3 regions of the Rhodococcus sp. NPDC003382 genome follow, and region 1 is predicted to be linked to each of the others. Evidence: riboswitches for the same ligand, from Rfam matches in the RefSeq annotation. Region 1 holds a riboswitch; each other region holds the start of a gene.
The links. A riboswitch is a leader RNA that binds a small molecule or an ion and turns the genes downstream of it on or off. The one in region 1 is predicted to bind cobalamin.

Region 1 (3,272 bases):
CCGTCGCCTCAGTCACGGCCAGCGCGCCTTCCATCTGGCCACCCAACTCGCTTTTCTCACCCAGAAACGCACTATCGGCGCACTCGCCGCTGCCGCCGTGAACCTCTCGGCCGAATCGAAGTCCCTCGCACGGATCGGCCTGGCCAACTACTTCGCCGGAGCGCTCATCCTGCCCTACACGCAGTTCCTGCGTACGGCCGAAACCTTGCACTACGACATCGATCTGATCGGAAGTGCCTTCGAGGTCGGATTCGAAACCGTCTGCCACCGTCTGTCGACCCTCCAACGGCCCGGGCAACGCGGAGTGCCGTTTTTCTTCGTCCGCACCGACAAGGCCGGAAATATCTCGAAACGACAATCAGCCACCGCATTTCACTTCTCCCGTGTCGGAGGGAGCTGCCCGTTGTGGGTCGTCCACGACACCTTCTCCACACCGGGCCGGATCCGCACGCAGGTCGCCCAGATGCCCGATGGACGAAAATACCTCTGGATCGCACGTACCACCGACGAACACCCCACCGGAGGACATCTGTCTCCACCCCGAAGTTTCGCCATCGGACTCGGCTGCGACCTCGCCCACGCCCACAAACTCGTCTACGCCCGAGGACTGAACCTCGATGATCCCGTCACGACCGTCCCGATCGGAGCCGGCTGCAAGGTCTGCGACCGCACCGACTGCGCTCAACGCGCCTTCCCCCAGGCCGGTCGCACTCTCGACATCGACGAACACCGAGCGCCCACCATCCCCTACACCCCCGGATCCTCCGAATGACGAGCCGGACTCCGACCACGGCTGCGGACCGCTCGCACCACGGCGGCACCGCACGTTCGGCACCCGAAGCACGGGCACGTTGGTGGGACGCAGCCGTGTGCCGATTCTTCGGGCCGACGTTGTTCTTCGCTTCCGACGACGAAACTCGCGGACAACGCGCACGACGTGAACGCACCGCCAAACGCATCTGTCACCCCTGCCCGGCACGTGCAGATTGCCTGCAGCACGCGCTGGCCACCGGCGAGACCTACGGCGTGTGGGGCGGAACAACCGAGCGTGAACGCCTGGGCGCCTCCTACCCGGCGGACACTGTCCCGATGGAAAGTTCTGCAAGAACCACCCGGGGACACAGACGAGATCGTGAGCACCTGAATGCCACGAACTAGGAAAAACCCCAGGCCAGAACCACGGCTCTCCTGGCCGATCCGACAGCAACGTGCCCGACGCGCAGGGACACGGTCGCACAGATGCGAGGAGAGCAACCGGCAACTCGATCGTCCTGTCCGTTTTGCTAGATTCATCGAGCCAGGTAGCCCCGGAGACGGAGCCAGGTGGAATCCGGTGAGAATCCGGAGCTGACGCGCAACGGTATGGGGTCGTACGACCCCGAGCCCGATACCCTGCTGGACCGGTGACGCCTCGCCGTCCCCGGTCGTAACGTGTGGCCCGCTCGCGTGCAGCGGCCACGGGAAGTTCGATGCGCCATGCACCGAAGTAGTCGGAAGTCAGCAGCAGCAGCTGTTCTCGTCCGGGCCGACCCGGCCCTCGGCAGTAACGTCGACAGCGCCGAAGACAGGATCCGGTTCCGCGGATCGGACCCGGTCGCCAGTCGTGTGACCGCGGTGCCAAACAAGCGGTCCATCATCCTCGAAGCCGCGACCATGATGGACCCGTCCGTCCGCAATATCGCCGGAATCGAGCAACGTGTCGTGGGCCTGCGCGAACCGGGTGTGACGCGATGACACCCGCGGAACTCGTCGAGCGCTGGGACAGGCAGCAAGCCGCCTACATCGCCGAACGGGAAAGCCGTTTCACCGCGATGCTCGACACCCTCGAGTTCGCCACCGGTGGCGAGTTCACCGCGCTCGACCTCGCCTGCGGCCCCGGATCACTGACCGCGCGGATCCTCGACCGGTTTCCGCAGTCCCGGATCGTCGCCGTCGACTACGACCCGATGCTGCTCGCACTCGCCCGCGACTATCTCGCCGGGTACGCAGACCGGGTGCGCTTCGTCGACGCCGATCTCACCGATCCTCACTGGACGGACCTGGTGGCCGCCCAGCTCGACACCGCGCCTCACGCCGTGGTGTCGACCACCGCGTTGCATTGGTTGCGTCCTGAGCAGTTGATCGGCTTGTACACACAGATCAGGTCGGTGCTCGCGCCCGACGGGATTTTCCTCAACGGTGACCATTTTCGCTTCGACGACCGTGATGGGCACATCACCCTGTGGTCGGCGCAGCACGACCGGCGCACGCAGCAACACAGCTTTGCTGCCGGCGCGGACGAGTGGGATCAGTGGTGGGACCTGCTGCGCGCACACCCCCGGATCGGGACGCTACAGGACGAGCGGACAGCCAGATTCGCCGAACGCGACGGTACTGCTCCGACCGGTGTGCAGTTTCAGCTCGCCGCGTTGCGACACGCCGGATTCGCCGAATCGGGAACCGTCTGGCAGCTGTTCGACGACTACGTCGTGTATGGAATCGCCTGACAGAGTCATGCCACATCGCTGTGCCCCCGACCGTCCTTCGACGGATGTGCTGACCCGCCCTCCCACACGGGTGCCCCAGTCTCCAGGTGGCGGTGTCCGATGATGCGCCGACTGCCCGTGGCCACCTTGGCTGTTGGTTTGGCCGCAGCGCTGGCGGTGGTGTCGGTGCTGGCGTTGATGCTCGGCGCCGCGCACATCCCGTGGCATGCAACCACGAGCTTCCTGTGGGCCGAGGTCACGGGCGGGCCGATAGTGGCAGCGGATGTTCCGAACTACCGGATCGTGATCGACTCCCGGCTGCCCCGCGTGCTGCTGGCCGCGTTGGTCGGAGCGGGGTTGAGCGCAGTGGGTCTGATCGTGCAGGCCATGGTGCGCAATGCGCTGGCCGACCCCTACGTGCTGGGCATCTCGTCCGGGGCCTCGGTGGGCGCTACCGCGGTGGTGCTGTTCGGCGCCTTCGGTGCGCTGGGCTTGTACGCGTTGTCGACCGCGGCGTTCCTCGGGGCCCTCTGCGCCACGATCCTCGTATACCTGATGGCCCGATCGGCGGTAGGGCTGGTGCCGCTACGGTTGGTGCTCACCGGCACGGCGCTGGGATACGGATTCTCCGCGGCCACCACGGTGCTGGTCTTCACCGCCCCCCACGGGGACGCGGCCCGGTCGGTGATGTTCTGGCTGCTCGGCAGCCTCGCCGGCACCACCTGGCAGATGGTTCCCCTGGCAGTCGTGGTGACAGCCGTAGGACTGACGGTGATCGTGGCATGCGCCCGCCACCTGAACGCGCTC
Region 2 (3,272 bases), on a different contig from region 1:
GCGTCCAGATCTGGGCGCGGATCGCCGGGAGTTTCGCCGGATCCATCGCCGCGATGTTCGAGTACTCGTCGAGCAGTTGCTCCAGACGTGCGATGTCGCCGTAGGATTCGGCGCGTGCCATGGGCGGGATCAGGTGGTCGACGATCGTCGCGTGCGCGCGTCTCTTGGCTTGCGCGCCCTCACCGGGGTCGTTGACGAGGAACGGGTAGATCAGCGGCAGGTTCCCGATCGCGGCATCGGTCGCGCACGCCGCCGACAGCCCCGCGTTCTTTCCGGGCAGCCACTCCATCGAACCGTGCTTGCCGAGGTGCACGACCGCGTCGGCCTCGAATCCGCGCTCCACCCAACGGTATGCGGCCAGGTAGTGATGGGAGGGCGCCATGTCCGGATCGTGGTAGATCGCGACCGGGTTCTCCCCGAATCCGCGGGGCGGCTGGATCATCAGCACCACGTTGCCGGCCTGCAGGGTCGCGAGGACGATGGCCTTGTCGTCGCCTTCGCCGTCGACGAACAACGACCCGGGTGCCTCACCCCACGCCTCGGTCATCGCGTCGGTCAGCTCCGCGGGCAGGTCCTTCGTCCACTCGCGATACCGCTCGGCGGTGACGCGCACCGGGTTACCGGACAGCTGGTCGGCCGTGAGCCATTCCTCGTCCTGACCACCGGCGTCGATGAGCGCGTGGATCAGGGCATTTCCGGCTTCCGCATCGTCCTCGAGATCCATGCCGGGGAAGCCCTCGCCCAGGTCGTAGCCCTGCTCGCGCATCGCCCGGAGCAGACGGATCGCCGAGACCGGCGTGTCCAGACCGACCGCGTTTCCCACGCGGGAATGTTTCGTCGGGTAGGCCGAGAGCATGATCGCGATGCGGCGCTGCGCCGCCGGCACGTGCCGCAATCGCGCGTGCGCGACCGCGATTCCCGCGACCCTGGCGCAACGCTCGGGATCGGTGACGTACCGCGGCAGGCCGTCGGCGTCGAACTCCTTGAACGAGAACGGAACCGTGATGATCCTGCCGTCGAATTCGGGAACCGCGATCTGGGTGGCCGAATCCAGCGGGGAGACACCGTCGTCCGAGTCTGCCCAGCTGTCGCGACTCCAGGTCAGGCACAGCGCCTGCAGGATCGGGATGTCGAGAGCGGCCAGTGCCGCGACGTCCCACGCCTCGTCCTCCCCGCCCGCGCCGACGGTCGCCGGCCGGGTGCCGCCGGCGGCGAGCACCGTCACCACCAGGGCGTCGAGGGTGCCGAGTTCGGCGAGCAGATCGTCGGGTGCACCGCGCAGCGAGGCGCAGTGGATCACCACGGCCTGCGCTCGGCCGGTCGCGTCGATCGCGTCCGCGAGATCGTGCGCGAACCGGACGTTTCCGCTGGTGTGGTGGGCGCGATAGAAGAGCACCCCCACCCTCGGTAACCCGCCGGTCGCAGGCGAAGGACGTTCCGCGACACCCCATTCGGGCAGCGCCGCAGGGGGTTCGAATCCATCGCCGCCGAGAAGCACGGTGTCCGACAGGAATGCATGCAGCTGAGCCAGATTCGCAGGTCCGCCGTAGGCCAGATACCGATGTGCTTCGGCCGCGGTCCCGATCGGCACGGTCGAGTAGCTCATCAGTTCGCCGTCGGGGGTTTGCTCCCCACCGAGGACGACGACCGGGACCCCTTGTGCGAGAACCCGGTCGAGCCCGTCCTGCCAGGAGCGCGCAGATCCGAGGATCCGCACGACCACCAGGTCGGAGCCCTCCAGCAGCGCTGGAATATCCGTCGGCTCCAGCCGGGACGGGTTACCGACGACCCAGTCGGCGCCGCCGGCCCGCGCCGACAGCAGGTCGGTGTCGGACGTCGACAGCAACGTCAGGTGCGCCACTGCGCGCCCCGGAACAGCACGAATACAGCCATGTTCAGTCTCCAAACCCTCGTGGACCTCGCGTGCCGTGGCCGGTCTCCTGGCTGACGGATCGACGCTGCTCGGCCGACCTTCCCGGAGGTGACTCCAGTGGTCTCCGCACCGGCGGACCGGCACGGACGAGGGCGAACAACTACCCGCTCACAGTGGCGAGGGCCGCGCCGGTTTCCCACCGGCTTCCCGAGCACCACGGCACGCCGAGCCTAGCGCACGATTTCGGCAGGTGTGCAACCATGTGCGCCCATGACGGACCATTCGGCCGACCATCTCCCTCCGGATCGATGCCCGGGCCTGCTGCGGCCGCACCTCGCCGCGGACGGTGCACTGGTGCGTGTGCGCGCCCCGGGCGGACGTCTTCCGTACGGGGGCCTGCGGCTTCTCGCGGCGGCCTCGCGCGCATTCGCGGACGGCGACGTGCACCTCACCTCGCGGGGAAACCTGCAGGTCAGAGGTGTCGTCGTCGACGAGTGCGGCGGCGTGCCCACCGGCTTGATCGAATCGATCGCGACGGCCGGGTTCCTCCCGTCCGCGAGCCACGAACGGGTCCGCAACATCGTCGCGTCCCCGCTGTCGGGACTCACCGGAGGGTTCGCGGATGTGCGCCCGATCATCGGTGCACTCGACGCTGCGCTGTGCCGCGAACCGGCGCTCGCCGACCTGCCGGGCCGGTTCCTGTTCGGTGTCGACGACGGCCGCGGCGACGTCGCCGGTCTCCGGTGCGATCTGTCCGCGACGGCGCTCGATTCGGATCGGATGCGGATCGGGATCGGCGCCCTGAGCGGACCGGTCGTCCCGACTGCGGACACGGTCCGGACACTGATCGACACCGCGCTGAGATTCGTCGCGATCCGCGAAACCCGCTGGAACGTGCGGCAACTACCCGGCAAGGGCCGCGAACTGGGCGGTACCGCACCGCTCCCCCGTCCGGAGCGGCACCGAATGCCGTACGGGGTTCTCGACGGCGCGGTGTCCGTCCGGGTGCCCCTGGGAATCCTGACGCCGTCGATGGTCGCGGCACTCCCGGACAGCGGTGTGATCGTCACGCCCTGGCGCGGACTCGTCCTTCCCGCCGATACCGACGTGGAGGCGCTCACGGTTGTGGGATTCGACGCTGCCGCGGATTCGCCGTGGTCTCGGGTGACCGCGTGTACCGGCGCACCCGGGTGTAGTCTCGCCCGCAGCGATACGCGAGAAGTGGCCCGACGAACCGTCGCGGAGCCGGCCCCTTCCCGGCATGTCCACATCGTCGGATGCGAACGTGCTTGCGGCGCACCACATTTTCCCCATACCCTCGTCGTCGCCAGGAGTTCCATGTGATCGAGACACCCCCACCCCGCCGGTACGAGTACGAAACCGACGGCGCCGAGATCTA
Region 3 (3,272 bases), on a different contig from region 1:
AGGACACGGTCGTCTGGTCGTTGACGCGCGTCGACGGCGACTGGCGGATCTGCACCGCCTGATTCCCCGCCCGCCTCGCAGGCCCCGACACGTCTGTGGAAAGCTGGTGCGGTGAGCTACGCAGGTGATATAACGCCGCAGCAAGCCTGGGAGCTGCTGCAGGAAAACCCGGATGCCGTGCTCGTCGATGTGCGTACCGACGCCGAGTGGAAGTACGTCGGGGTCCCCGAGACCTCGTCCATCGGTCGCCGCACCGTCTTCGTCGAATGGGTCGGCTACCCGAACGGTGCGCCCAACCCCCGGTTCGTCGACGAACTGCGCGAGGCCGGCATCGAAAAAGGGCCGGTCGTCTTCCTGTGTCGCTCGGGGCAGCGTTCCATCGGTGCCGCCGTCGCGGCGACCGCTGCGGGCCTGACCCCGTCCTACAACGTTCTCGAAGGATTCGAAGGCGCCCTCGACCCCGAGGGTCATCGCGGCGCCCAGGGCTGGCGGGCCGCGGGCCTGCCGTGGAGGCAGTCGTGAGTGCAACTCCCCAGGGTGGCGCGTTCCAGCGGCCACTGCCCGATTCGGTGCGCCCTGCCACGGTCGGTGTCCGCGGCGGCCTGCTGCGCTCCGGATTCGAGGAGACCTCCGAGGCGCTGTACCTCAACTCCGGCTTCGTGTACGAATCGGCCGAGGCCGCCGAGCAGGCCTTCACCGGTGAGGTCGACCACTTCGTCTACTCCCGGTACGGCAACCCGACCGTGAAGATGTTCGAGGAGCGGCTGCGGCTGCTCGACGGCGCGGAAGGCGCGTATGCCACCGCCAGCGGCATGTCCGCGGTGTTCACCGCGCTCGGTGCGCTGCTCGGCCAGGGCGACCGCCTCGTCGCGGCCCGCAGCCTGTTCGGTTCGTGCTTCGTGGTGTGCAACGAGATCCTGCCCCGGTGGGGTGTGGAGACCGTGTTCGTCGACGGCGAGGACCTCGACCAGTGGGAGCAGGCACTGTCGGTGCCGACCACCGCGGTGTTCTTCGAGACCCCGTCGAACCCGATGCAGACCCTCGTCGACGTCCGCAAGGTCTCGGAGATGGCACACGCTGCCGGCGCGAAAGTGGTGCTGGACAACGTGTTCGCCACCCCGCTGCTGCAGCGCAGCCTCGACCTCGGCGCCGACATCATCGTCTACTCCGGCACCAAGCACATCGACGGCCAGGGCCGCGTGCTCGGCGGTGCCATCCTCGGCCCGAAGGACTACATCGACGGGCCCGTGCAGCAGCTCATCCGCCACACCGGTCCGGCGCTGAGCCCGTTCAACGCCTGGACGCTGCTCAAGGGCCTCGAGACGATGCCGCTGCGCGTGCAGCGCTCGGTGGACACCGCGCTCGAAATCGCCCGGTTCCTCGAGACGCAGGACGCGGTGAACTGGGTCAAGTACCCGTACCTCGAATCGCATCCGCAGTACGAACTCGCCCGGTCGCAGATGAGCGGCGGCGGAACCGTCGTCACCTTCGAGCTCGCCGCCGCCGAGGGCGAAGGCAAGAAGAAGGCGTTCGAGCTGCTCAACAAGCTGCGGATCGTCGACATCTCCAACAACCTCGGTGACGCGAAGTCGCTCATCACGCACCCGGCGACGACGACGCACCGCGCGATGGGCCCGGAAGGACGCGCCGCGATCGGCCTGGCAGACGGGGTGGTGCGCCTGTCCGTGGGACTGGAGGATCCCCAGGATCTCCTCGAGGATCTCCAGCAGGCGCTGTCCTGAGCTGGTAAGCCGTGGGCTACGCTGCGGGTGTCCTGTCACGCCGACAGGGCACCCGCTGCGTTTTCGGTGAAGCCGGTGCGAGTCCGGCGCTGTCCCGCAACTGTGAATCCCGTACCTCGGGGGAGCCAGGTCAGCCGGCGTCGCGGGCCGTACGTACTGGTCCTCGGACGAAGGACGGTGGCGTGCCGCAACGCATCCGTTGCAGCCGTGCTGTTTTCGTCCTCCGAGCAACGGAGGATGGCTGTGCCCCTCGACAACACCCGACGGTTGTGCGCCGCCGGCATCACGGTATTCGCCCTCTTCGCCGCCGGGTGCTCCGGTGGCGACGACACCTCACCCGCCGGTGAGACCGACTCGGCTTCCGCCGACGTCCCGCAGGCCATCGTGTCGTTGAGCCCGACCAGCACCGAGATGCTCTACGCCATCGGCGCGGGCGACCAGGTGATCGCCGTCGACGACCGGTCCGACTACCCGGCCGAGGCACCCGTCACCGACCTGTCGGGCTTCACCCCCAACGTCGAGGCGATCCTCGGATACGAACCCGACCTGGTGGTCTCCAACGCCGACACGGCGGATCTCGTCGCCGGACTCGAACAGGCCGGGGTCGAAACCCTGATCCTTCCGGCCGCAGAGGACTTGGACGACACCTACGACCAGATCGAGCAGCTCGGCGCCGCCACCGGACACGTCGGCGAAGCGGCCGAACTCGTCGCGCAGATGAAGACGGACATCGACGAGACCCTCGCCGGCCTCCCCGAACGGGAAACTCCGCTCACCTACTACCACGAGCTCGACAACACCTTCTACAGCGTCACCGACGACACCTACATCGGGCAGATCTACGGGATGCTCGGCCTCAGGTCCATCGCCACCGGTGGCGACGGCTACCCGCAGCTGTCGAACGAGTTCATCCTCGAACAGAACCCCGACGTCGTGTTCCTCGCCGACGGGCAATGCTGCGGCGTGACGCCGGAAGTCGTCGCCGCGCGCGCCGGCTGGAACGAACTCAGCGCCGTGCGCGACGGTCGCGTCTACGTCCTCGACGAGGACATCGCCAGCCGATGGGGTCCGCGCGTCGTGGATCTCGTGCGCGAACTCGCCGCGATCGTCGCGGCAGCACCGGCAGCCCAGCCCACACCGTGACATCGACGCCGCGCCGCCGCGCCCTCGTGCTGGGTGGCGCGGCGCTCGTTCTCCTCGCCGCGATGCTCCTCGGGATCCTGGTCGGTCCCGCGGGGCTCACCGCGCGCGGCGTCCTGCTCGACATGGCCGATGCGCTGCCGTTCGTCGACGTCGACTCCGGGTTGTCCACGCGCCAGCAGGCGATCCTGTGGAACATCCGCATGCCGCGCGTGGTTCTCGGTGCCGTGGTCGGCGCGATGCTCGCGATCGCCGGAGCCGCCTACCAGGGCGTGTTCCGCAATCCGCTCGCCGACCCCTACCTTCTCGGAGTGTCGAGCGGTGCGGGTCTCGGGGCGACCCTCGCCATCGTCGTCGGCGGCGCAGCCGGATTCGCCGGGGTGCCCATGG

Region 2: linked by a shared signal. The riboswitch ahead of cobN (cobaltochelatase subunit CobN) and the one ahead of ACWDUD_RS21775 (class I SAM-dependent methyltransferase) in region 1 are both predicted to bind cobalamin.
Region 3: linked by a shared signal. The riboswitch ahead of ACWDUD_RS28205 (ABC transporter substrate-binding protein) and the one ahead of ACWDUD_RS21775 (class I SAM-dependent methyltransferase) in region 1 are both predicted to bind cobalamin.

What each region holds. Positions count from the first base shown of each region.
Region 1 covers NZ_JBSFRH010000035.1:50,585-53,856, forward strand. Annotated here, with positions in the region: gene ACWDUD_RS21765 (short-chain fatty acyl-CoA regulator family protein) at 1-772, shown strand, start outside; gene ACWDUD_RS21770 (WhiB family transcriptional regulator) at 769-1,158, shown strand; cobalamin riboswitch at 1,283-1,413, shown strand; gene ACWDUD_RS21775 (class I SAM-dependent methyltransferase) at 1,731-2,486, shown strand; gene ACWDUD_RS21780 (FecCD family ABC transporter permease) at 2,589-3,272, shown strand, end outside.
Region 2 covers NZ_JBSFRH010000078.1:5,193-8,464, forward strand. Annotated here, with positions in the region: gene cobN (cobaltochelatase subunit CobN) at 1-1,861, opposite strand, end outside; cobalamin riboswitch at 1,914-2,107, opposite strand; gene ACWDUD_RS29755 (cobalamin biosynthesis protein CobG) at 2,144-3,217, shown strand; gene ACWDUD_RS29760 (precorrin-8X methylmutase) at 3,214-3,272, shown strand, end outside.
Region 3 covers NZ_JBSFRH010000066.1:2,990-6,261, reverse strand. Annotated here, with positions in the region: gene ACWDUD_RS28220 (nuclear transport factor 2 family protein) at 1-62, shown strand, start outside; gene ACWDUD_RS28215 (rhodanese-like domain-containing protein) at 112-522, shown strand; gene ACWDUD_RS28210 (O-succinylhomoserine sulfhydrylase) at 519-1,742, shown strand; cobalamin riboswitch at 1,764-1,898, shown strand; gene ACWDUD_RS28205 (ABC transporter substrate-binding protein) at 1,980-2,885, shown strand; gene ACWDUD_RS28200 (FecCD family ABC transporter permease) at 2,948-3,272, shown strand, end outside.